One region of the Agromyces sp. NPDC127015 genome, then DNA from elsewhere that is predicted to be linked to it. Evidence: predicted binding sites of a transcription regulator. Region 1 holds the regulator's gene; the other holds the start of a gene.
What was found. The regulator HrcA, encoded in region 1, represses chaperone genes, less so after heat shock. The targets are predictions, from matches to a motif close to TTNGCACTCGNNNNNNNCGAGTGCNAA.
Positions count from the first base shown of each region.

Region 2: the regulator HrcA is predicted to act here: its motif matches at 9,168-9,194, upstream of groL (chaperonin GroEL).

Region 1 covers NZ_JBHXDI010000001.1:741,004-751,994, reverse strand. The annotation lists gene ACFWGP_RS03495 (HIT domain-containing protein) at 1-269, opposite strand, end outside; gene ACFWGP_RS03490 (16S rRNA (uracil(1498)-N(3))-methyltransferase) at 294-1,028, opposite strand; gene dnaJ (molecular chaperone DnaJ) at 1,042-2,142, opposite strand; gene hrcA (heat-inducible transcriptional repressor HrcA) at 2,191-3,213, opposite strand; gene ACFWGP_RS03475 (DUF4870 domain-containing protein) at 3,400-3,804, shown strand; gene ACFWGP_RS03470 (DUF4870 domain-containing protein) at 3,918-4,301, shown strand; gene hemW (radical SAM family heme chaperone HemW) at 4,347-5,585, opposite strand; gene ACFWGP_RS03460 (DUF1990 family protein) at 5,588-6,238, opposite strand; gene lepA (translation elongation factor 4) at 6,270-8,144, opposite strand; gene ACFWGP_RS03450 (sensor histidine kinase) at 8,222-9,472, shown strand; gene ACFWGP_RS03445 (response regulator transcription factor) at 9,469-10,089, shown strand; gene ACFWGP_RS03440 (alpha/beta fold hydrolase) at 10,092-10,850, shown strand.
Region 2 covers NZ_JBHXDI010000005.1:156,036-167,026, forward strand. The annotation lists gene rlmB (23S rRNA (guanosine(2251)-2'-O)-methyltransferase RlmB) at 1-385, shown strand, start outside; gene ACFWGP_RS15460 (DUF4032 domain-containing protein) at 462-1,781, opposite strand; gene ACFWGP_RS15465 (ABC transporter ATP-binding protein) at 1,903-3,003, opposite strand; gene ACFWGP_RS15470 (thioredoxin domain-containing protein) at 3,285-4,217, shown strand; tRNA gene ACFWGP_RS15475 (tRNA-Thr) at 4,329-4,401, shown strand; gene ACFWGP_RS15480 (DMT family transporter) at 4,403-5,431, shown strand; gene ACFWGP_RS15485 (nitroreductase family protein) at 5,415-5,963, opposite strand; gene msrB (peptide-methionine (R)-S-oxide reductase MsrB) at 5,960-6,361, opposite strand; gene ACFWGP_RS15495 (DUF3263 domain-containing protein) at 6,553-6,849, shown strand; gene ACFWGP_RS15500 (LytR C-terminal domain-containing protein) at 6,877-7,422, shown strand; gene ACFWGP_RS15505 (cold-shock protein) at 7,633-7,836, shown strand; gene ACFWGP_RS15510 (DUF3048 domain-containing protein) at 7,987-9,039, shown strand; gene groL (chaperonin GroEL) at 9,239-10,858, shown strand.

The DNA.
Region 1 (10,991 bases):
AACACCAGGCGGAACTCGCCGTCGGCGAGGTCGCCCGCGACGTCGCGAGCCACGCCGACGAGCTCGGCCAGCAGCTCGGGGTCGCCCGCGGCGAGTTCGACCACGTCGCGGTAGTCGCCCGCCTTCGTCGTGACGATCACGTGCACCGGCGCCTGCGGTGCGATGTCGTGGAACGCGATGACGCGCTCGGACTCGGCGACGATGCGCGCCGGGATCTCGCGCGCGACGATGCGTTCGAAGACGGTCGGTTCAGCGCGCGAGTCGGTCATTCCACCATCGTAGCGAGGGATCGCTCACCACCGCCCGAGCCGGACGCTCAGCACGGCGATCGCCGCGGGACCGGCGGTCGAGGTGCGGAGCACCGATGCGCCGAGGCGCACCGTCTCGGCGCCGGCGGCGACGAGGCGGTCGAGCTCGTCGGGCGCGATGCCGCCCTCGGGCCCGACCACGAGCGCGAGGTCGCGGCCGTCGGGCTCGAGCTCGGTGAGCGCCATACGTGCGGTCGGCTCGAGCACGAGCACGCGGGTTCCGGCCAGCCGCGCGGCCAGCCCGGCCGTCGTCGTGACCTCGGTGACCTCGGGCTGCCAGGCGCGGATCGACTGCTTGACGGCCTCGCGCACGATGGTGGCCCAGCGGCGCCTGCCCTTCTCGGCCTTCGGGCCCTCCCACCGCGACACCGAACGGGCGGCGGCCCACGGCACGACGGCGTCGACGCCGAGCTCGGTCGACGCCTGCACGGCCATCTCATCGCGGTCGCCCTTCGCGAGGGCCTGCACGAGCGTGATCGCCGGGGAGGGACGCTCCTCGACGGCGACCTCGTCGGCGACGAGCACGAGCTCGCGGGGCTCGGTCGCGACGACCGAGCCACGGACGATCACCCCGCGCCCGTCGCCGATCGCGATGCGCTCGCCCGTGCGGATGCGCGCGACGGTGACGGCGTGCCGCGCCTCGTCGCCCGTGAGCCGCACCTCCGCGCCCGGGGCGAGCGCGCCGAGGTCGAGGGACTCGTCGAGGTACAGGCTGCTCATCTGCGGACTCCGCTCAGCCGAGGAACCGGTCGCGGAGCCGGGCGAACAGCCCCTGCTGGAAGTGGCTGAGCTCGGGCTCGGGCGACCGCTTCGACGCCGCGAACTGCGAGATCAGATCGCGCTCCTTCGACGACAGCTTCGTCGGCGTGACGACCTGCACGCCGATCTTGAGGTCGCCGCGGCCGTTGCCGCGGAGCTTGGTGACCCCGCGGTCCTTCACGGTCAGGATCTCGCCGCTCTGCGTGCCGGCCTTCACCTCGAGCTCGACGTCGCCGTCGAGACCGGGGATCGTCGCGTCCGTTCCGAGGATGGCGTCGGTCATCGCGACCTCGAGGGTCGCGAGCAGGTCGTCGCCGTTGCGGCTGAACACCTCGTGGTTCTTGACCTTGATCTCGAGGTAGAGGTCGCCGTTCGGTCCACCGGCGGGGCCGGCCTCGCCGGAGCCCGGCATCTGCAGGCGAACACCCGTGTCGACGCCCGCAGGGATGTCGACCGGCACCGTACGACGTGCGCGCACGCGCCCCTGGCCCTGGCAGGTGATGCAGGGCGTGGCGATGATCGTGCCGTAGCCGCGGCAGGTGCCGCACGGGCTCGAGGTCATCACGTTGCCGAGGAGCGAGCGCACCTGGCGCTGGATCTGGCCGCTGCCGTGGCAGATGTCGCACGTGACGGGCGAGGTGCCCGGCTGGCAGCACGACCCCTGGCAGGTCTCGCAGCGCACGGCCGTGTCGACCTCGATGTCGCGATGGGTGCCGAAGATCACCTCGTCGAGGCCGACCTCGACGCGGATCAGGGCGTCCTGGCCGCGCTCACGCCGCGACCGCGGGCCACGGCTCTGCTGGCCGGCACCGAAGAACGTCTCGAAGATGTCGCCGAAGCCGCCGAAGTTCTGGCCGCCGAAGCCGCCCTGGCCGCCGCCGAGGTCGTACTGCTGGCGCTGCTTGGGGTCGCTCAGCACGTCGTACGCGTGGGTCACCTCTTTGAAGCGCTCGGATGCCTCGGCGCCCGGGTTCACGTCGGGGTGGAGTTCTCGCGCGAGGCGGCGGTACGCCTTCTTGATCTCGTCGGGGGTGGCGTCGCGGGAGACGCCGAGGACCTCGTAGTGGTCGGCCACGGAGGGCTTGTCCTTTCGGTTGCGCCGGTCGGTTCGGACGGCGGCTGGTCAGTTCTCGCCGAGCGTGCGGGAGAGGTATCGGGCGACGGCGCGGACGGCCGCCATGCTGTTGGAATAGTCCATTCGGGTCGGCCCGACGACGCCGAGGCGCGAGATGTCGCGCCCGGGGATCTCGAACGCACTCGACACGATCGACGTCTCGCCGAGGCCGAACGAGGCGTTCTCTCGGCCGATGCGAACGGCGACGGCGTGCTCGTCGGTCGCCATCTCGCCGAAGAGCCTGAGCAGCACGACCTGTTCCTCGATCGCCTCGATCACCCCGAGGATCGACCCGGCGAAGTCCTGTTCGGTGCGCACGAGGTTCGCGGCACCCGCGACGACCAGCCGGTCGCTGCGCTGCTGGCGCGCCTGGTCGGCGAGCGTCGCGGCGAGCGTGTGCAGCACCGCGGCGTGGCGCCGGTCGACGACGTCGAGCTCGCCCGACAGCAGCTCCGAGGCATCCGTCATCGTGGTGCCCGCGACGAGCTCGTTGAGGCGGTGCCGGAGCGACGCGAGCGTCTCGTCGTCGACCGGTTCGGCGAGCTCGGCGAGCCGCTGCTCGACCTGGCCGGAGTCGGCGATGAGGATGCAGAGCACGCGGGAGGGTGCGAGCGCGACGAGCTCGACGTGACGCACCCGTGCACTCGAGAAGCTCGGGTACTGCACGACCGCGAGCTGCTTCGTGAGCTGGGAGATGAGGCGAACGGTGCGGGCGAGCAGTTCGTCGAGGTCGCTCGACTCGCCGAGGAAGGTCTCGATCGCCTGTCGCTGCGCCGAGCTCAGCGGACGCACGTCGGTGAGCTGGTCGACGAAGACGCGATAGCCCTTGTCGGTCGGAATGCGGCCCGACGACGTGTGCGGCGCCGCGATCAGCTCCTCCTCTTCGAGGAGTGCCATGTCGTTGCGGATGGTCGCGGCCGAGACGCCGAAGGCGTGGCGTTCGACGATCGTCTTCGAGCCGACGGGTTCGCGCGAGGCGACATAGTCCTGCACGATCGCGCGGAGCACCGCGAGACTGCGTTCGGAGACCATGGCCCTCGCTTCCTCTGCACGGCTTGGCACTCGATCGATCGGAGTGCCAATCATATCGCGACATCCCGTGACCCGGCCGTTGCCGCGGTCCCACCGGGGCGCTACCGTATGGATGTTCCGCGCGCCGCCCCCGTTCCCGCGGCCCGCGCCTCCACCCGACCGTTCCCGCCCCCGAAAGGCATGCCCATGAGCGACTCCGCACCGCCGCCCCCCGCCCCCGAGCCGCAGCCGGCCGCCCCCCTCGCCCACGACCAGGACGTGCTCTGGGGCTCGCTCGCCCAGCTCGGCGGCATCGTCGGCCCGCTGCCCTCGCTCATCATCTGGCTCGTGTTCAAGGACCGCGGCCCGTTCACGAACGTCGAGGCGAAGGAGGGCCTCAACTTCCAGATCACGGCGATCATCGCGTACGTCGCGATCGTGATCGTGAACATGGTGCTGGCCCTCGTGACCTTCGGGTTCTGGGGGTACGTCGGGTGGCTCCTGCCGACCGCGCTCTGGGTGACCGTCGTCGTGTTCTCGATCCTCGCGTACCTCAAGGCGAAGGACGGCGTGCACTACCGGTACCCCTTCGCCATCCGCCTCATCAAGTAGCCGGTTCGACGACGCATTGCCGAGCGCGCCGCGGGAACTCTTCCGCGGCGCGCTCGTCTGTGCCAGCATGACAGCGACCCGCCGCCGCCCGGCGGCCCGATCAAGGAGAGACCATGTCCGAGGGCACCCCGCCACCTCCCCCGCCCGTGAACCCCTACGAGCAGAACCAGCCGCTCAGCCCGTCCGACGAGAAGCTCTGGGCGACGCTGATCCAGATCGGCGGCATCATCTTCGGCGTCCTGCCGTCGCTGATCGGCTACCTCATCCTGAAGGACAAGGGCCCGTTCGTCCGCGGCCACGCGGCGACGGCGCTGAACTTCCAGATCACGCTGCTCATCGCCTATGTCGTCGGCTGGATCACCGCGTTCATCCTGATCGGATTCATCATCCTCGCCGCGGCGTGGATCTGCTCGATCGTCTTCGGCATCATCGCCGCGATCGCGGCGAACAAGGGCGAGCCGTACGTCTACCCGATCGCGATCAAGTTCGTCAACTGAGCTCGTCCGCACCGGTTCTCGATCCGCGCCCCGCGTCGTCGGGCGCTACTCGACCACCGGAGCGTCGAGCAGCCGCCGCACCACCGCGTCGGCGAGGAGCCGCCCCTTCCGCGTGAGCGTCAGCACGCCGGAGAGGGCGGCTCTCGCGTCGACGAGGCCGTCTGCGATGAGCCCGGCGACCGCATGACGGCCGCCGGTGTGCAGCGAGGCGAGCTCGAGCCCCTCCCGGATCCGCGTCGCGAGCAGCACGCGCTCGGTCTCGCGCGTCGGTCCGTCGAGCACTTCGCGGCCCACGGCGGGCGAGATGCCCTTCGCGAGGCGTTCGGCGTACGCCGAGGGATGCTTCGCGTTCCACCAGCGCACGCCGCCGACGTGGCTGTGCGCGCCCGGGCCGACGCCCCACCAGTCGTCGCCCCGCCAGTACCCGAGGTTGTGGCGCGACCGGTGCCGGGTGCCGCGCGCCCAGTTGCTGACCTCGTACCAGTCGTAGCCGGCCGCGGCGAGCGACTCGTCGGCGAGCTCGTACATGTCGGCCTCGAGGTCGTCCGACGGCGTCGCGAGCTCACCGCGGCGGATCTGCCGGGCGAGCTTCGTGCCGTCCTCCACGATGAGCGCGTACGCGCTCAGGTGGTCGGGGCGCTGCGCGATGGCGTGCTCGAGGCTGCGCCGCCAGTCGTCGAGCGACTCCCCCGGCGTGCCGTAGATGAGGTCGAGGCTGACGTCGAGCCCTGCGTCGCGGGCCCACTCGACGACCTGCGGCACCCGCTCGGGGTCGTGCGTGCGGTCGAGCGCCGCCAGCACGTGCGGAACCGCCGACTGCATGCCGAACGACACGCGCGTGAACCCGCCGGCCGCGAGCTCGTCGAGCTCTCGCCGTCCGACCGAGTCGGGATTCGCCTCGGTCGTGACCTCGGCGCCGGGCGCGAGGCCGAACTCGTCGCGCACGGCGCCGAGCATCTCGACGAGGTCGGCGGCGGGCAGGAGGGTGGGCGTGCCGCCGCCGAAGAACACGGTCTCGACCGGGCGGGAGGGGACTTCGGATGCCTCGAGCACGCGCCGCGACATCCTGATCTCGTCGATCGCCTGGCCCGCGTAGTCGGCCTGCCGGGCGCCGCGCAGCTCGTCGGACGTGTACGTGTTGAAGTCGCAGTACCCGCACCGCACCCGGCAGAACGGCACGTGCACGTAGACGCCGAACGCGCGGTCCGCGGCGCCCGCGGCCGCCTGGGCCGGCAGCAGGCCGTCGGCCGGAGCCGGTTCGCCGAGCGGCAGCGCCGAGCCCACGCCTACACGCCGCCGGCGGGGTGGAGCGCCCGCAGCTCCCTGCGGGTGAGCTCGCGACGACGACGACGGGTGGACGGCGAGAGCACGGCGCGCACGCCGCCCGCGGTCGCGAGGATCGAGCGGATGGTGAGCCACACCGTGTCGTCGTCGCGGTGCTCGAGGATGAACGACTCCTCGCCGGTCTCGGCGCCGTGCGCCGTCGTTCCGTAGGCGAAGCCGATCCGGTTCGGTTCGTCGATCACGTAGACGACGAGCACGGGGGTCTTCGCCGTGCCGAACCGCCGCTTGTGCTCGAGCGTCGCGGTCATGCCCGCGGCGATGTACGGGGTGCCGTCGGCGCCGAACCGGTCCTCCGTGCGGGGCGCGGGCTGGTCGGCGAGCGGGGCGCCGGTCGGGTCGAACACGATGCCGGGGTACTGGGCCCCGGTGCCGGCCGACACGTCGGCGATCGTGAACCCGGCTCCCCGTTGGATGCCCCACGTCATGAGCGCCTCGGCCGAGCGGTCGAACCGCTCCTGGCCCGAGCCGAGCCGTACCGCGTCCTCGGCGGGCCGGAGGCCCACCGGCGGGTAGCGGAGGAAATCGGGGTCGAGCGTGGCGCCGATCGCCCCGTAGGTGACCGACTGGTCGGTGAACGTGCTTCTGCGAGTCATCCGTGTTCCTTCGCGCGCGGCGGGCCGCGCGCTACTTCTTGGCGTCCTTCTTGGTCTCCGTGTCGCCCGACAGCGCCGCGATGAAGGCCTCCTGCGGGACCTCGACCCGGCCCACCATCTTCATGCGCTTCTTGCCCTCCTTCTGCTTCTCGAGGAGCTTGCGCTTGCGGGTGATGTCACCGCCGTAGCACTTGGCGAGCACGTCCTTGCGCATCGCACGGATCGACTCTCGCGCGATGATGCGCGCACCGATCGCGGCCTGGATCGGCACCTCGAACTGCTGGCGGGGAATGAGCTCGCGCAGCCGACCGGTCATGAGCACGCCGTAGGCGTAGGCCTTGTCGCGGTGCACGATCGCGCTGAAGGCGTCGACCTGCTCGCCCTGCAGCAGGATGTCGACCTTCACGAGGTCGGCCGCCTGGTCGCCGACCGGCTCGTAGTCGAGGCTCGCGTACCCGGCCGTCTTCGACTTCAGCTGGTCGAAGAAGTCGAAGACGATCTCACCGAGCGGGATGTTGTACCGGATCTCGACGCGGTCCTCGCCGAGGTACTCCATGCCGAGCAGGCTGCCGCGGCGCGACTGGCAGAGCTCCATGATCGTGCCGACGTAGTCCTTCGGGGCGAGGATCGCGGCCTTCACCATGGGCTCGCGCACCTCGGCGATCTTCGCGCCCGTCGGGAACTCGCTCGGATTCGTGACGGTGACGGTCTTCTTGTCCTCGGTCGTGACCTCGTAGACCACGCTCGGCGCCGTCGCGATGATGTCGAGCCCGAACTCGCGGCGCAGCCGCTCGGTCACGATCTCGAGGTGGAGGAGGCCGAGGAAGCCGGCGCGGAACCCGAAGCCGAGCGCGACCGACGTCTCGGGCTCGTACACGAGCGCCGCATCGGAGAGCTTCAGCTTGTCGAGCGCCTCACGCAGCTCGGGATAGTCGCTGCCGTCGATCGGGTAGAGACCCGAGAACACCATCGGGAGCGGCTCGGTGTAGCCGGCGAGCGCCTCGGCGGCGGGCTTCACCGCCGTCGTGACCGTGTCGCCGACCTTCGACTGGCGTACGTCCTTCACGCCGGTGATGAGGTAGCCGACCTCGCCGACGCCGAGGCCCTTGGTGGGCGTGGGCTCGGGCGCGGAGACGCCGATCTCGAGGATCTCGTGCGTCGCGCGGGTCGACATCATCTGGATGCGCTCGCGCGGGTTCAGCTGGCCGTCGACCATGCGCACGTAGGTGACGACGCCGCGGTAGCTGTCGTAGACCGAGTCGAAGATCATCGCACGGGGTGCTGCGTCGGCGTTGCCGACCGGCGCGGGGATGCGCTCGACGACCCGGTCGAGCAGCTCCTCGACGCCGACGCCCGTCTTTCCGGAGACCTTCAGCACGTCGTCGGGCGAGCCGCCGATGAGGTCGGCGAGCTCGCGCGCGTACTTCTCGGGCTCGGCCGCCGGAAGGTCGATCTTGTTGAGCACTGGGATGATCTCGAGGTCGTTCTCGAGCGCGAGGTAGAGGTTCGCGAGGGTCTGCGCCTCGATGCCCTGGGCGGCGTCGACGAGCAGGATCGCCCCCTCGCACGCGGCGAGCGAGCGCGAGACCTCGTACGAGAAGTCGACGTGGCCGGGGGTGTCGATCATGTTGAGCGCGTACGCACGGCTCTCGCCCGAGGCATCCTCGACCTGCCACGGCATGCGCACCGCCTGGCTCTTGATCGTGATGCCCCGCTCGCGCTCGATGTCCATGCGATCGAGGTACTGCGCCCGCATGTCGCGATCGGACACGATGCCCGTGATCTGCAGCATGCGGTCGGCAAGCGTCGACTTGCCGTGGTCGATGTGCGCGATGATGCAGAAGTTTCGGATCAACGCGGGGTCGGTGGCGGCGGGCACCGGCGGGTTCACAGCTCTCGGAGACATCCTGTCGATTCTCCCATGATTCGGCTTCCGACTTTCGACGGATGCCTCGCGGCGGGCGCCGCGGCTACGCTCGCAGCATGAGCGCGACCCTGCCGAACCCGTCGCGCGGGGCCGAATCGGCGCTGCGCCCGGTGTTCATCGCGCTTCGGCTCGGGCTGCACCTGCTCGTCGTCGGGCTCACGCTCTTCGTCATCGTGCGGGCGCTCATCTCCGACGACACCGACGAGGTGCCGATCACGGTGCTCGCGATCGCGTTCCTCGCCTGCTACGGCGCGGGGGTCGCGACGGCGCACCGGCACCTGCCGACGTGGGCGCGCGTCGTCTGGCTCGTGATGCTCCTCGCGCTCTGGGTCGCGATGTCGGCGCTCACCCCCGACGCCGCCTTCCTCGCCTTCCCGCTGTTCTTCCTCGAGCTGCACGTGCTCGCCGCGCCGATCGCTGTGCCGCTCGTCGTCGTCACCTTCGGCCTCTCGGTCTGGGGCACGGCGAGCCACCTCGGCTACGAGGTCGGCTCGATCCTCGGACCGCTGATCAGCGCGGGCGTCGCGATCGTGATCGGCCTCGGCTACCGCGCGATGGCGCAGGAGACGAGGGAGCGCCAGGCGCTCATCCTCGACCTGATCGCGACGCGCGAGGAACTCGCGGCCGCGAGCCACGAGGCCGGCACGCTCGCCGAGCGCGAGCGGCTCGCCCGCGAGATCCACGACACCCTCGCGCAGGGACTCTCGAGCATCCAGATGCTGCTGCATGCGGCCGAGCGGGACGTCTCGGACGAGAGCGTGCGTCAGAAGCTCGTGCTCGCCCGCGAGACCGCGGCCGAGAATCTCGGCGAGGCGCGCCGGTTCATCCGCGAGCTCACCCCGCCGTCGCTCGACGAGCAGACGCTGCCCGCCGCGCTCCGCCGGCTCGCCGAGGCCGTCGACGACCAGGCTCACCAGTCGGGCGCCGACACACGCGTCGAGTTCGCGACGAGCGGCGACCCGGTCGTGCTGCCGATGGCGGTCGACGCGGCGCTGCTGCGGATCGCCCAGGGCTCGCTCGCGAACGTCGTGAAGCACGCCGACGCCCGCACGTGCTCGCTCACGCTGACCTACCTCGGCGACGAGGTCGCGCTCGACATCGTCGACGACGGCATCGGCTTCGACGTCGAGGCCGTCGCCCGACGCGCCGCGGCAGCCGCCGCGGACGGCACGACGGCCGCTGCCGGCGAGTACGGCCTCCGTTCGATCCGGCGGCGCGCCGAAGAGCTCGGCGGCCGATCCGACGTCGAATCCGCGCCCGGCGAGGGCACGGCGCTGTCGATCCGCATCCCGGTGGTGCCAGCATGATCCGGCTGCTGCTCGCCGACGACCACCCGGTGGTGCGGGCGGGCATCCGCGCGATGCTCGAACGCGAGGTCGATCTCGAGGTCGTCGGCGAGGCGTCCTCGGCCGAGGACGCGGTGCGTCTCGGCCGGAAGGGCGTCGACCTCGTCCTCATGGACCTCCAGTTCCCCGGCGCGATGCAGGGTGCGGAGGCGACCCGCCGGCTGCGCGCCGAGCCCGACGGACCGAGGGTGCTCGTGCTCACCAACTACGACACCGACGCCGACATCCTCGGGGCGATCGAAGCCGGCGCGAGCGGCTACCTCCTGAAGGACGCACCGCCCGAGACGCTCATCGCGGCCGTGCGCGCCGCCGCAGAGGGCGATCGGGCGCTCGCACCGGAGCTCGCCGCGAAGCTCGACGCCTCCCGCGCCACGGGCGAGCGCCTGACGGTGCGCGAGGCCGAGGTGCTCGCGCTCGTCGCCGAGGGTCGCACCAACCGCGAGATCGGCAAGTCGCTCTTCCTCAGCGAGGCGACCGTCAAGTCGCACCTCGTGCACATCTTCACGAAGCTCGGCGTCGGCTCGCGCACCGCGGCCGTCGCCCGGGCTCGTGAGATCGGGGCGATCAGGGCGGGGTGAGCATGGTCGGCGCCCGCATCGTGCTCGTGCACGGCATCCGAACCTCGGCCACGATGTGGCGGCGGCAGGTCGCCGCGCTCACGGTGCACGGCGTCGACGTCGTCGCGGTCGACCTGCCCGGGCACGGGTCGCGCATGGCCGAGGAGTTCTCGATCGACGCCGCGATGGCGGTGATCGAGGAGGCGCTGAACCCGCCGCCGACCGATGGGACGGCTCCGGATGCCGCGCCGCCGCGTCTGCTCGTCGGCCTCAGCCTCGGCGGCTACTTGTCGATCGAGTTCGCGGCGAGGCATCCGGATCGTCTCGACGGCCTCGTCGCGGCCGCGTGCGGGACCGTGCCTCGCGGGCCAGGTCTCGCCGCCTACCGGTCGATCGCCGCGGCCATCGCCCGTCTGCCCGATCGCGGACGATGGCTGAACGACGCGACCGCCGCCCTCTTCCTCGCGCCCGACGCGCTCGCCGATGTGGTCGCAGGCGGCGTCGCACTCGACGTGATGGCCCCCGCGCTCGCGGCCGTCGGGCACCTCGATCCGGTGGCGGCGCTCGACGCCGTCCGGGTGCCGATCTGGTTCGTGAACGGACGCTACGACCACTTCCGGCTGCAGGAACGGCGGCTGCTGCGCGCGGCGCACGACGCTCGGCTCGTCGTCGTGCCCGGGGCGACCCACCTCGTGAGCCTGACCGCGGCCGACGGCTTCACCGCGGTCGTGCTCGGCGCCGTCGCCGAGCTCGAACGGCGCGCCACCGCCCGGCACCGCTGACCCGTTCGACCCGAAATGCTTGCCCTCCGCAGGCAACCGACGTAGCGTGTCGTCGGCGCATCGTTCGCATGGATAACCGATGCGCTGCAGATTCAGTGTCGAACCATGCATCGGTCAGGCAACGCCGGCCGGTGCGTCGAT
Region 2 (10,991 bases), on a different contig from region 1:
CGGCGGCCAGGGCGTCATCGTGCCGCAGCGCCGTTCGGTCGGCGTGAACTCGGCGGCGTGGAAGACCTCCGCGGGCGCCGCGGCTCGCGTGCCCGTCGCGATGGCCGCGAACCTCACGCAGACGCTCAAGAGCCTCAAGGAGCGCGGTGTCTTCGTGCTGGGCCTCGACGGCGACGGCGACGTGTCGCTGCCGGGCCTCAGCTGGGCCGATCGCCCGATCGTCATCGTGGTCGGCAGCGAGGGCAAGGGGCTCTCGCGCCTCGTCGCCGAGACGTGCGACGCGATCGTGTCGATCCCGATCAGCGCCTCGACCGAGTCGCTGAACGCGGGCATCGCCGCATCGGTCACGCTCTACGAGATCGCGAAGCTGCGCGCCGCCGAGTAACGAGCGCGCCGCCGCGCGACCGACCCACGGGCGCCGACCCCCGCGGGCGCCGACCCGCGGGCGCGACGCCCGTGCGTCAGACCTTCAGCCGCCAGTCGTCCTCGTCGTCGGGGTCGATCGCGCTGATCGCAGCCGTCTCGGTCGGCACGACGTCCATCGCCGCCGTGATCGATCCGGTCGGCGGGTCGATCACGGTCGCCTCGTCGCGGCGGTGCCGCAGCACCTCGTTGACGTACGAGGTCACGGCCTCGGCGAGGGGAATGTCGTGTCCGGCGCGCTGCGCCATGAACCAGCGGTGCTCGAGCAGCTGGTGGAACACCTCGGCCGGCTCCAGCTTGCGGCGCAGCTCGAGCGGGATGGCGCGGACCACCGGCTCGAACACCCGCATGAGCCACTCGTGCGCGACCATCTCCTCGTCGAGGTCGGCCTTGCCGTACGCCGCGCGGTACGAGTCGAGGTCGTTGAGCAGCCGCCGGGCCTGGTTCTCGCCCGCGTCGAGGCCGGTGAGGCGCAGCAGGCGCCGCTGGTGGTGGCCCGCGTCGACGACCTTCGGCTGGATGCGGACCGTCGTGCCCGAGGCATCCGTCTTGATCGCCAGCTCTTCGACGTCGAAGCCGAGCTCGTTGAGGCGGTTGACGCGTTCGGTGATGCGCCAGCGCTCGGCGCCGGGGAACGATTCCGGCCCGGTGAGCTCGCCCCAGAGCTTGCGGTAGGCGTCGACGATGCCGTTCGAGATGCGCACCGGGTCGAGCTCGTCGGCGACCTTGCCGCCGGCCTCGAGGTCGAGCAGCTCGCCGGCGATGTTCACGCGCGCGATCTCGAGGTCGTTCTCGCGCTGGCCGTTCGAGAGGCCGCCCTCGAAGAGCTTGCCGGTCTCGGCGTCGACGAGGTAGGCGGCGAACGCGCCGGCATCACGGCGGAAGAGCGTGTTCGAGAGCGACACGTCGCCCCAGAAGAAGCCGACGATGTGGAGCCGCACGAGCAGCACCGCCAGGGCGTCGACGAGCCGGGTCGCGGTGTCGGGTCGCAGCGTCTGCGAGAACAGGGCCCGGTACGGCAGCGAGAACCGCAGGTGCCGCGTCACGAGCACGGGCTTGAGCTCCTCGGCCTCGTCGTCGGTGCGGTTCGTGATGACCGCGACCGGTTCGACGCAGGGGATCTCGAGCCGCTGCAGGGTGCGCAGCATCTCGTACTCGCCCCGCGCCATCTCGGCGGTCGTCTCCTTGATCGCGACGACGTGGCCGCCGAGATGGGCGAAGCGCACGAGGTGCCGCGAGATGCCCTTCGGCAGCGCGGCGATCGCGTCGGACGGCCATGACTCGAGCGGGAGGTTCCACGGCAGATCGAGGAGCGCCGGGTCGGTCATGGCCGAGGTGATCGAGAGGGAACCGCTCATATGTCGATCCTTGCAGCCCTGCGGCGGTTGCAGAAACGGGATGCCTCGCGCGGGGCGCCGCCGGAGACGACGATGCCGGCCGGGCCGAGGGCCCGACCGGCATCGATCGTCGTGAGGCGCGTCAGCTGACGACGGCCTTGTTGCCGAGGCGGTCGCCCGACTCGGCGTCGAAGAGGTGCACGTGGTTCGGCGTCGCGGTGAGGTAGACCTTGTCGCCGGCGTTCGGGTGCAGGCGGCCGTCGACGCGCGCGACGATGTCGGTGCGCTTGCCCTCGACGGTCGAGTGCCCGTAGAGGTAGCCGTCGGCGCCGAGCTCCTCGACGAGGTCGACGTCGACCTCGAGGCCCTCGCCCGGGGTCGCCGACACGACGATGTCCTCGGGGCGCACGCCGATCGTGGCGACAGCCCCGTTGGCCTCGGCGAGCACGTCGCGGTCGACGGGAACGACAGCCGTGCCGAACTTGACGCCGGAGTCGACGAGGTCGGCGTGGAACAGGTTCATGGCGGGCGAGCCGATGAAGCCGGCGACGAACACGTTGTTCGGCTTCTCGTACAGGTCGCGCGGGGTGCCGACCTGCTGGAGCAGGCCGTCCTTCAGGACCGCGATGCGGTCGCCCATCGTGAGCGCCTCGGTCTGGTCGTGCGTGACGTAGACGGTCGTGACGCCGAGCCGGCGCTGGAGCGACGCGATCTGGGTGCGGGTCTGCACGCGGAGCTTGGCGTCGAGGTTCGAGAGCGGCTCGTCCATGAGGAAGACCTGGGGCTGGCGAACGATCGCGCGGCCCATCGCGACGCGCTGGCGCTGGCCGCCGGAGAGGGCCTTCGGCTTGCGGCTGAGGTAGGGCTCGAGGTCGAGCAGCTTCGCGGCCTCGAGGACCCGCGCAGCGCGCTCGTCCTTGCCGACGCCCGCGATCTTGAGCGCGAAGCCCATGTTCTCGGCGACCGTCATGTGCGGGTAGAGCGCGTAGTTCTGGAAGACCATCGCGATGTCGCGGTCTTTCGGGGGGACGTCGGTGACGTTGCGGTCGCCGATGAAGATGTTGCCGTCGTTGACCTCTTCGAGGCCGGCGAGCATGCGGAGCGACGTGGACTTGCCGCAGCCGGACGGGCCGACGAGCACGAGGAACTCGCCGTCGGCGATCTCGAGGTCGAGCTGGTCGACCGCGGGGCGGGTGCCGCCCGGGTAGAGGCGGGTGGCCTTGTCGAACGTGACTGACGCCATGTTGATTTCTCTCCTTCACCGGCAGGTACGTGCCGGACGATCCGTTGTGAATGGAAGCGCGTCGACGGTGACGCCTCCTCAGTATCGCACGCGCGGCAGAGGCTCCCGACCACGGAGGAATTCGCGGGGATGCCTCGCACGGACCTCTCGGGGCGGACCGCCAGACCGTCGTCGCGATGTCCAGCCGGGGTTCGGGTGATTCCCAGATGCCGTTCCTACTATCGTGTTCACGTGCGCCCCCCTGTTTCGGCGTGCCCACACAGCGACCGGAGTGACCATCGATGAGCAACGGCGGATCCAACCAGCCACGCCCCACCCGTAACCAGCAGCGGGAGGCCGCGCGCGAGAAGGCGCGCGAGCTCCGCGAGGCGCAGAAGAAGCGCGACCGCCGCAACAAGGTGCTGATCCAGGGCGGAATCATCGTGGCGGTCATCGCGATCGCGGCGCTCGTCGGCACGCTCATCTTCAACAGCGTGAAGCCGGCCGGCCCCGGCCCCGCCAACATGGCGAGCGACGGCATCGTGCTCACGGGGGCCGACGGCACGATCACGCCGGTCGACACCCCGGCGCTGGCAGCCGGTGCGACGCCCAAGCCGACCGAGCAGGACGACAGCGGCACGGTCGCGAACATCGTCGTCTACGTCGACTACCTGTGCCCCTTCTGCGGCCAGTTCGAGACGACGAACGGCGAAGCGATCAGCACGATGGTCGAGCAGGGGGCGGCGACGCTCGAGGTGCACCCGCTCGCGATCCTCACGAACCGATCGAACGGCACCCAGTACTCGCTGCGCGCCGCGAACGCGGCGGCGTGCGTCGCCGACACCTCGCCCGAGGCGTTCCTCGACTTCAACGCGCTGCTCTTCGAGAACCAGCCCGAGGAGGGCAGCGACGGCCTCACGAACGACCAGCTGAAGGAGTTCGTGTCGCAGTCGGGTGCCAAGTCGACGTCGACGATCGAGAAGTGCATCGACGAGACCCAGTTCAAGTCGTGGGTGCAGGAGGCGACGACCCGCGCGCTCACCCAGCCCGTGCCGAACTCGGAGCTCGAGTCGATCAAGGGCACCCCGACGGTGCTCGTGAACGGCAAGCAGTACCAGGGTTCGCTCACCGACCCGGCCGAGTTCCAGTCGTTCGTGCTGCAGGCCACCGGCGAGGCGTTCTCGGAGTCGAACTCGACCCCGTCGCCCACCCCGACGCCCACGCCCGCGGGCTGACCCATCGCGATCGCACGAAGGCCCGGCGCGCGTCGCCGGGCCTTCGTCGTCTCCGCACACCGGCGGCCGGGCTCCGAGTAGGATTGTCGGGGCCCGCACCGGTCGGGCCATGCCGGCTTGGCGCAATTGGTAGCGCACCGTACTTGTAATACGGGGGTTGCGGGTTCAAGTCCCGCAGTCGGCTCTTGACCGAGCATCCCGCCGACGTGCACGAGCACCACCAGCACGCCGAACGCACCCGCATGCCGCGCTGGATCGCCATCGCGCTGGCGATCGTGTTCGGGGCGTTCACGGCCCTGCAGTCGCGGGTCAACGGCGCGCTCGCGGCCGACCTCGACGACGCGTTCACGGCCGCCGCGATCTCGTTCGGGTCGGGGCTCGTGATCCTCGCCGTCGCCCTCTGCGTGTGGCGTCCGGGTCGGGTCGGCCTCCGGCGGGTGATCGCCGCGCTCGGCGCGCGCCGGCTCGCCTGGTGGATGGTGCTCGGCGGTTTGAGCGGTGCGTGGTTCGTCACGACCCAGGGCCTGTCGGCGGGGCTCCTCGGCGTCGCGATGTTCACCGTCGCGATCGTCGCGGGCCAGACGATCGGCGGGATCGTGTTCGACCTCGCGGGCCTCGGCCCGGGCGGCAGGAGGCCGCTCTCGCCGACCCGGGTGCTCGGCGCGGTCCTCGCCCTCGCGGCGATCGCCTGGGCCGTCTCGGCGCAGCTCGCCCACGACGTGCCGTTCGTCGTCATGCTGCTGCCGTTCGCGGCCGGCCTCGCCGTCTCGTGGCAGCAGGCCGTCAACGGCCGCGTCAAGGCCGAGGCGTCGAGCGCGCTGACGGCGGCGTTCGTGAACTTCGCGGTCGGCACCGTCGCTCTCGTCGCGGCGGCGGTCGTGCACGGCGTCGCCGCAGGCTGGCCCGAACGCCTGCCGACCGAACCGTGGCTCTACGCCGGCGGGGCGATCGGCTGCATCTTCATCGCGGGCCAGGCGCTCGTCGTGCGCGTCGTCGGCGTGCTCCTGCTCGCGCTGTGCGGCGTCGCCGGACAGCTCGCGGGCGCGCTCGCGCTCGACCTCTTCCTGCCGACCGGACGCGCCGTGGACGCGGCGACGATCGGCGGCACCCTCCTCGCGCTCGCCGCGGTCGCGGTCGCATCGATCCGGTGGTCGCGCCACCGGCACCGCTCCGACGTCGTCGAGCGCCCCGACGCGGTCAATCGATCGAGCTGAACTGCGGCGGCCTGGCCGGGCCCCTCGGCGCCCGTTCGCCGTCGCGGCCGCCGACGTAGAGCCAGCCGAGCAGCTGCTCGTTGGGCGCGAGGCCGTGCATGTCGGCGACGGCCGGATGCCTCGTATACGGCCCGGTGCGCCACATGACGCCCCAGCCGGCCTCGTCGAGCAGGAGGCTCAGCATGTGCGCGACGCCGGCCGCCGCGGCGTCCTGCTCCCAGTCGGCAGCCTTCGGGTGCCAGGTGCGGCGCACGACGAGCGCGATGAGGAGCGGGGCGCGCAACGGCTTGGCCGCGAGCTTGTCGGCGGCCGCGCCGTCGAGACCGGATGCCTCGACGAGTGCGGCACCGAGCCGCCTCCGCGCGTCGCCGCGCAGGGCGATCGTCCGCCACGGACGGAGGCCCGCGTGATCGGCGACCCGTTCCACCGCCTCGAGCAGCACGAGCAGCTCGGCGTCGTCGGGCGCGGCCTCCGTCACCTTGGGTGCCGAGCGGCGCAGGAGCGCCGCCCGGCGTGCCGGATCCGTCGTCACTGCTCGGGCGTGAAGCCGAGCGCGAGCGAATTCATGCAGTAGCGGTCGCCGGTCGGCGTGCCGAACCCGTCGGGGAAGACGTGCCCCAGGTGCGAGCCGCACGCCGCGCAGCGGACCTCGGTGCGCACCATGCCGAGGGTGCGGTCCTCGATGAGCTCGACCGCCTCGGGCCGCACCGACTCGTAGAAGCTCGGCCAGCCGCACCCCGAGTCGAACTTGGTGCCGCTCTTGAAGAGCTCGGCACCGCATGCGCCGCAGGTGTAGACGCCGGCGCGCTCCTCGTCGAGCAGTTCGCCCGACCACGGCCGCTCGGTCGCGGCCTCACGGAGCACCGAGTACCGTGCGGGGTCGAGCTCGGCGCGCCATTCCTCATCGCTCTTCTGCACCGGGTGTGACATGGGCGCTCCTCTCGTTCACGGGGTCGGTTCCATCGTCGCAGTTCTCAGGGGCGGCGACGACATCGGATGCAACGCCGCGAGCGGCCCGGCTGTTCCGCGGTGACACACGCCGCCATGCGGCGGCCTCTCGGCGAGCGTTGCCTAGGATGTGCTGCAGGCGGGCCGCCCGGCTCGCGCGACGGGAGGACCGGATGAGCGCCGAGCGCGTGCCGCACCGCCCCGACGACGCCCCGCTCGACGATCGCCAGTTGCGCGTGCTCGCCTTCGAGGCGCGCGCGTGGCAGCAGCCGGCCCGCAAGGCCGAGGCGATCCGCGACGAGTTCGGCATCTCGGCCGCCCGTTACTATCGGATCCTCGGCGAGCTCATCGATTCGCCGGCGGCGCTGCGCCACGACCCGATGCTCGTCAAGCGACTGCAACGCCTGCGGTCCGCACGCCGCGCGGCGAGATCGCAACGTTCGCTCTCCCTCGGCCGACCGCTCGACTGAGCCGGCCCCGACCCCGATCTGGACCCCATGGCGCAGAAGTTCCCCCGCGACCGCTTCGACTCGATCCCGCACGGCATCGACCGCGTCGGCGCGCATCGCGCTCCCGCCCGCCGCGGTGCGAAGTGGATCAGGTTCGGCTGGGCGGCGCTCGCGACCGTCGTGCTCGCCGGCATCGGCATCGCGGGGGTCATGATCTTCAACGACCGCCTCGACATCTCGGGCGGCGGGCCCGCTGCGACGGCGTCGGCGTCGCCCGCCGCCACGGCCCCGCCGACGATCGCACCGGTGCCGGTGACGGTGCTCAACGGCACCTCGACGGCGGGCCTCGCGGCGAAGGCGAGCGAGACGCTGACGGCCGGCGGGGTCACGGTGGGCGCCACCGCGAACGCCAGCGAGAACGACATCACGGAGACGGTCGTCTATTATGCGACACCCGACCTCGAGGGCGCGGCGCGCGGGGTCGCCGGACTCCTGCCGGAAGCCGACGTCCGGTTGTCGGAGAGCTTCGCCGAGACGGGCACGCCGCTCGTCCTCGTCCTGGGCTCCGACTACGCGGAGGCGTCCGCCGGCTGATCGCCCGCGAATCGTTGCCATTCTGCGACCATTCGTTGCATCGGACCCCTTGTGCGCGGGATGTCGGGTCTGTGAGTATCTGGAATTGGTCGCTCGCGCCCGCGCTGTGCAGGCGCCCCCTCGGGGCTCGTGCCAGTGCATCGACTGAGCCGGCCCGGTACAGGCGACAGGCACGTGCTGATCGACACACTGCAGTTATGGGAGCAACGCATGGCGAACGGAACCGTCAAGTGGTTCAACGCTGAAAAGGGATACGGTTTCATCACCGTCGACGACGGCAGCCAGGACGTCTTCGTCCACTACTCGGCCATCGACATGGCCGGGTACAAGGTGCTCGAAGAGGGCCAGCAGGTCGTCTTCGAGGTCGGCACCGGGTCGAAGGGGCCGCAGGCCGAGGCGGTGCGTCCCGCCTGAGCGTCATCCGAGCGTCCCGAACGCGTCGCCGATCGGCGGCGCGTTCGGTGTTCGTGGGGTTCGTCGCGCGACCCGGCGACGTGCGGCGGGCGCGGCGTGTCCCGGGCCGCATCCCGGCCGGCGAAGCCCGGCGATGGCTACGATGACGGCATGGTCAAGGGGGTCCGCCCGGGCGCGAGACGTGCGATCGCCGTCCTCGTGCTCGCCGCGGCGGTGCTCGTCACCGCGGCGTGCCAGTCGTCACCGCCCGAACCGACCGAGGCGCCGACGCCGTCGGCCGAACCGCGGCCGGTCGGGACGTCGCAGCCCGTCGCGGTCTCGTTCTCGCCGCTGCGCGGCACCACGACCGACCCCGCGGCGCCCGCGCACCCGTCGCTCGCGGTCAAGATCGACGACCACGAGGAGGCGCGGCCGCAGATCGCGCTCAACCGCACCGACCTCGTCTTCGAGGAGCTCGTCGAGGGCGGCATCACCCGCTACGTCGCGGTCTGGCACTCGGACGTGCCGGACAGCGTGGGACCGGTCCGGTCGATCCGGCCGATGGATCCCGACATCGTGACGCCGCTCGGCGGCATCATCGCGTACTCGGGCGGGCAGGACCAGTTCGTCGCGATGATGATGGCGACCCCGCTCAAGAACATCGTGTTCGACTACGACGACACCGGTCTCTTCCACCGCGCCGACGAGCGGCCGGGACCGCACGACGTGATCCTGCGCTCGAAGGAGGCGGTCGGGCGCAACGCGAAGCTCGATCCGCCCCCGGTGCAGTTCGCGTACGGCACGGCCGACCCGCTCGCCGACCCCGCCCTGAAGGCGGCACCGACCTCGAAGATCGCGCTCGTGTTCTCCGATGCCCGAAACCCCTCGTGGGACTGGGACGCGGGCACCTCGAGCTGGCTCCGCTCGCAGGAGGGGCGGGCCGACACGCAGGAGGGCGGCGAACGCGTCCGTGCGACGAATGTCGTCACGATGCGGGTCGGCATCGACTGGCGATACGGCGAGGTGCCGAAGACGGTGATGGTCGGCTCGGGGGAGGTGTGGGTCTCGAGCGCCGGGCGCACCGCCCACGGAACCTGGAAGAAGGACTCGCAGGCGGCGCCGATCGTGCTCACCGCCGACGACGGGTCGCCGCTTCGGCTCGCGCCGGGCAACACCTGGATCGAACTCGTGCCGAAGTCGGGTTCGGTGAAGTTCGCGCCCTGAACGGCGCCGGCCACGAGGCATCCGGGAGGTCTCGGACCGCCGCGCACGCAGCGGCGGGTGTTCGCCGCGAGCGTGCGGAAGGGTCCGGTGCTCGCTTGCACTCCCAGCACGAGAGTGCCAGAATCGTCTTAGCACTCACTCGTTTTGAGTGCTAAACCACGAATCTTTGAAGACGTCCGAGAAGGGACGAGAGACACACATGGCAAAGATCATTGCTTTCGACGAAGAGGCCCGCCGCGGCCTCGAGCGCGGCCTCAACACGCTCGCCGACGCGGTCAAGGTGACCCTCGGCCCGCGCGGCCGCAACGTCGTGCTCGAGAAGAAGTGGGGCGCCCCCACGATCACGAACGACGGCGTCTCGATCGCCAAGGAGATCGAACTCGACGACCCGTACGAGAAGATCGGCGCCGAGCTCGTCAAGGAGGTCGCGAAGAAGACCGACGACGTCGCCGGTGACGGCACCACGACCTCGGTCGTCCTCGCTCAGGCGCTCGTCCGCGAGGGCCTCCGCAACGTCGCCGCAGGCGCCGACCCCATCTCGCTGAAGCGCGGCATCGAGAAGGCCGTCCAGGCCGTCGAGGCCGAGCTCCTCGCGAACGCGAAGGACGTCGAGACGAAGGAAGAGATCGCCGCCACGGCCTCGATCTCGGCCGCCGACGAGCAGATCGGTGCGCTCATCGCCGAGGCGATCGACAAGGTCGGCAAGGAGGGCGTCGTCACCGTCGAGGAGTCGAACACCTTCGGCACCGAGCTCGAGCTGACCGAGGGCATGCGCTTCGACAAGGGCTACCTGTCGGCGTACTTCGTCACCGACCCCGAGCGTCAGGAGGCGGTCTTCGAAGACCCGTACATCCTGATCGTCAACAGCAAGGTCTCGAACATCAAGGACCTGCTGCCCATCGTCGACAAGGTGATCCAGACCGGCAAGCAGCTGCTCATCATCGCGGAGGACGTCGACGGCGAGGCGCTCGCGACCCTGATCGTGAACAAGATCCGCGGCATCTTCAAGTCGGTCGCCGTCAAGGCTCCCGGCTTCGGCGACCGCCGCAAGGCGCAGCTCCAGGACATCGCGATCCTCACCGGCGGCCAGGTCATCTCCGAGGAGGTCGGCCTCAAGCTCGAGAACGTCACCCTCGACCTGCTCGGCCAGGCCCGCAAGGTCATCATCACCAAGGACGAGACGACCATCGTCGAGGGTGCCGGTGACGAGGAGGCCATCGCCGGCCGCGTCGCGCAGATCCGCAAGGAGATCGACAACACCGACTCCGACTACGACCGCGAGAAGCTCCAGGAGCGCCTCGCCAAGCTCGCCGGCGGCGTCGCCGTCATCAAGGCGGGCGCGGCCACCGAGGTCGAGCTCAAGGAGCGCAAGCACCGCATCGAGGACGCCGTCCGCAACGCGAAGGCCGCCGTCGAGGAGGGCATCGTCGCCGGTGGTGGCGTCGCGCTCATCCAGGCCGGCAAGACCGCCTTCGAGAAGCTCGACGTCTCGGGCGACGAGGCGACCGGCGCGAACATCGTCCGCGTCGCGATCGACGCACCGCTCAAGCAGATCGCCCTCAACGCCGGCCTCGAGCCGGGCGTCGTGGTCGACCGCGTGCGCAACCTCCCGGTCGGCCAGGGCCTCAACGCCGCGACCGGCGAGTACGTCGACATGCTCGCCGCGGGCATCAACGACCCGGTGAAGGTGACCCGCTCGGCGCTGCTCAACGCCGCGTCGATCGCCGGCCTCTTCCTCACGACCGAGGCCGTCGTCGCCGACAAGCCCGAGAAGAACCCGGCTCCGGTCGGCGACCCCACGGGTGGCATGGACTTCTAAGCAGTCCGCACGAAATGCGCGAAGGGCGCCTCCCCCGGGAGGCGCCCTTCGTCGTGTCCGCCCGCCGGGCGTCCGCCGGCGACCGGTCGAGCGGTGTCTCGTTCGTCATGGACCCGGTCTCGGGCACGTGGCA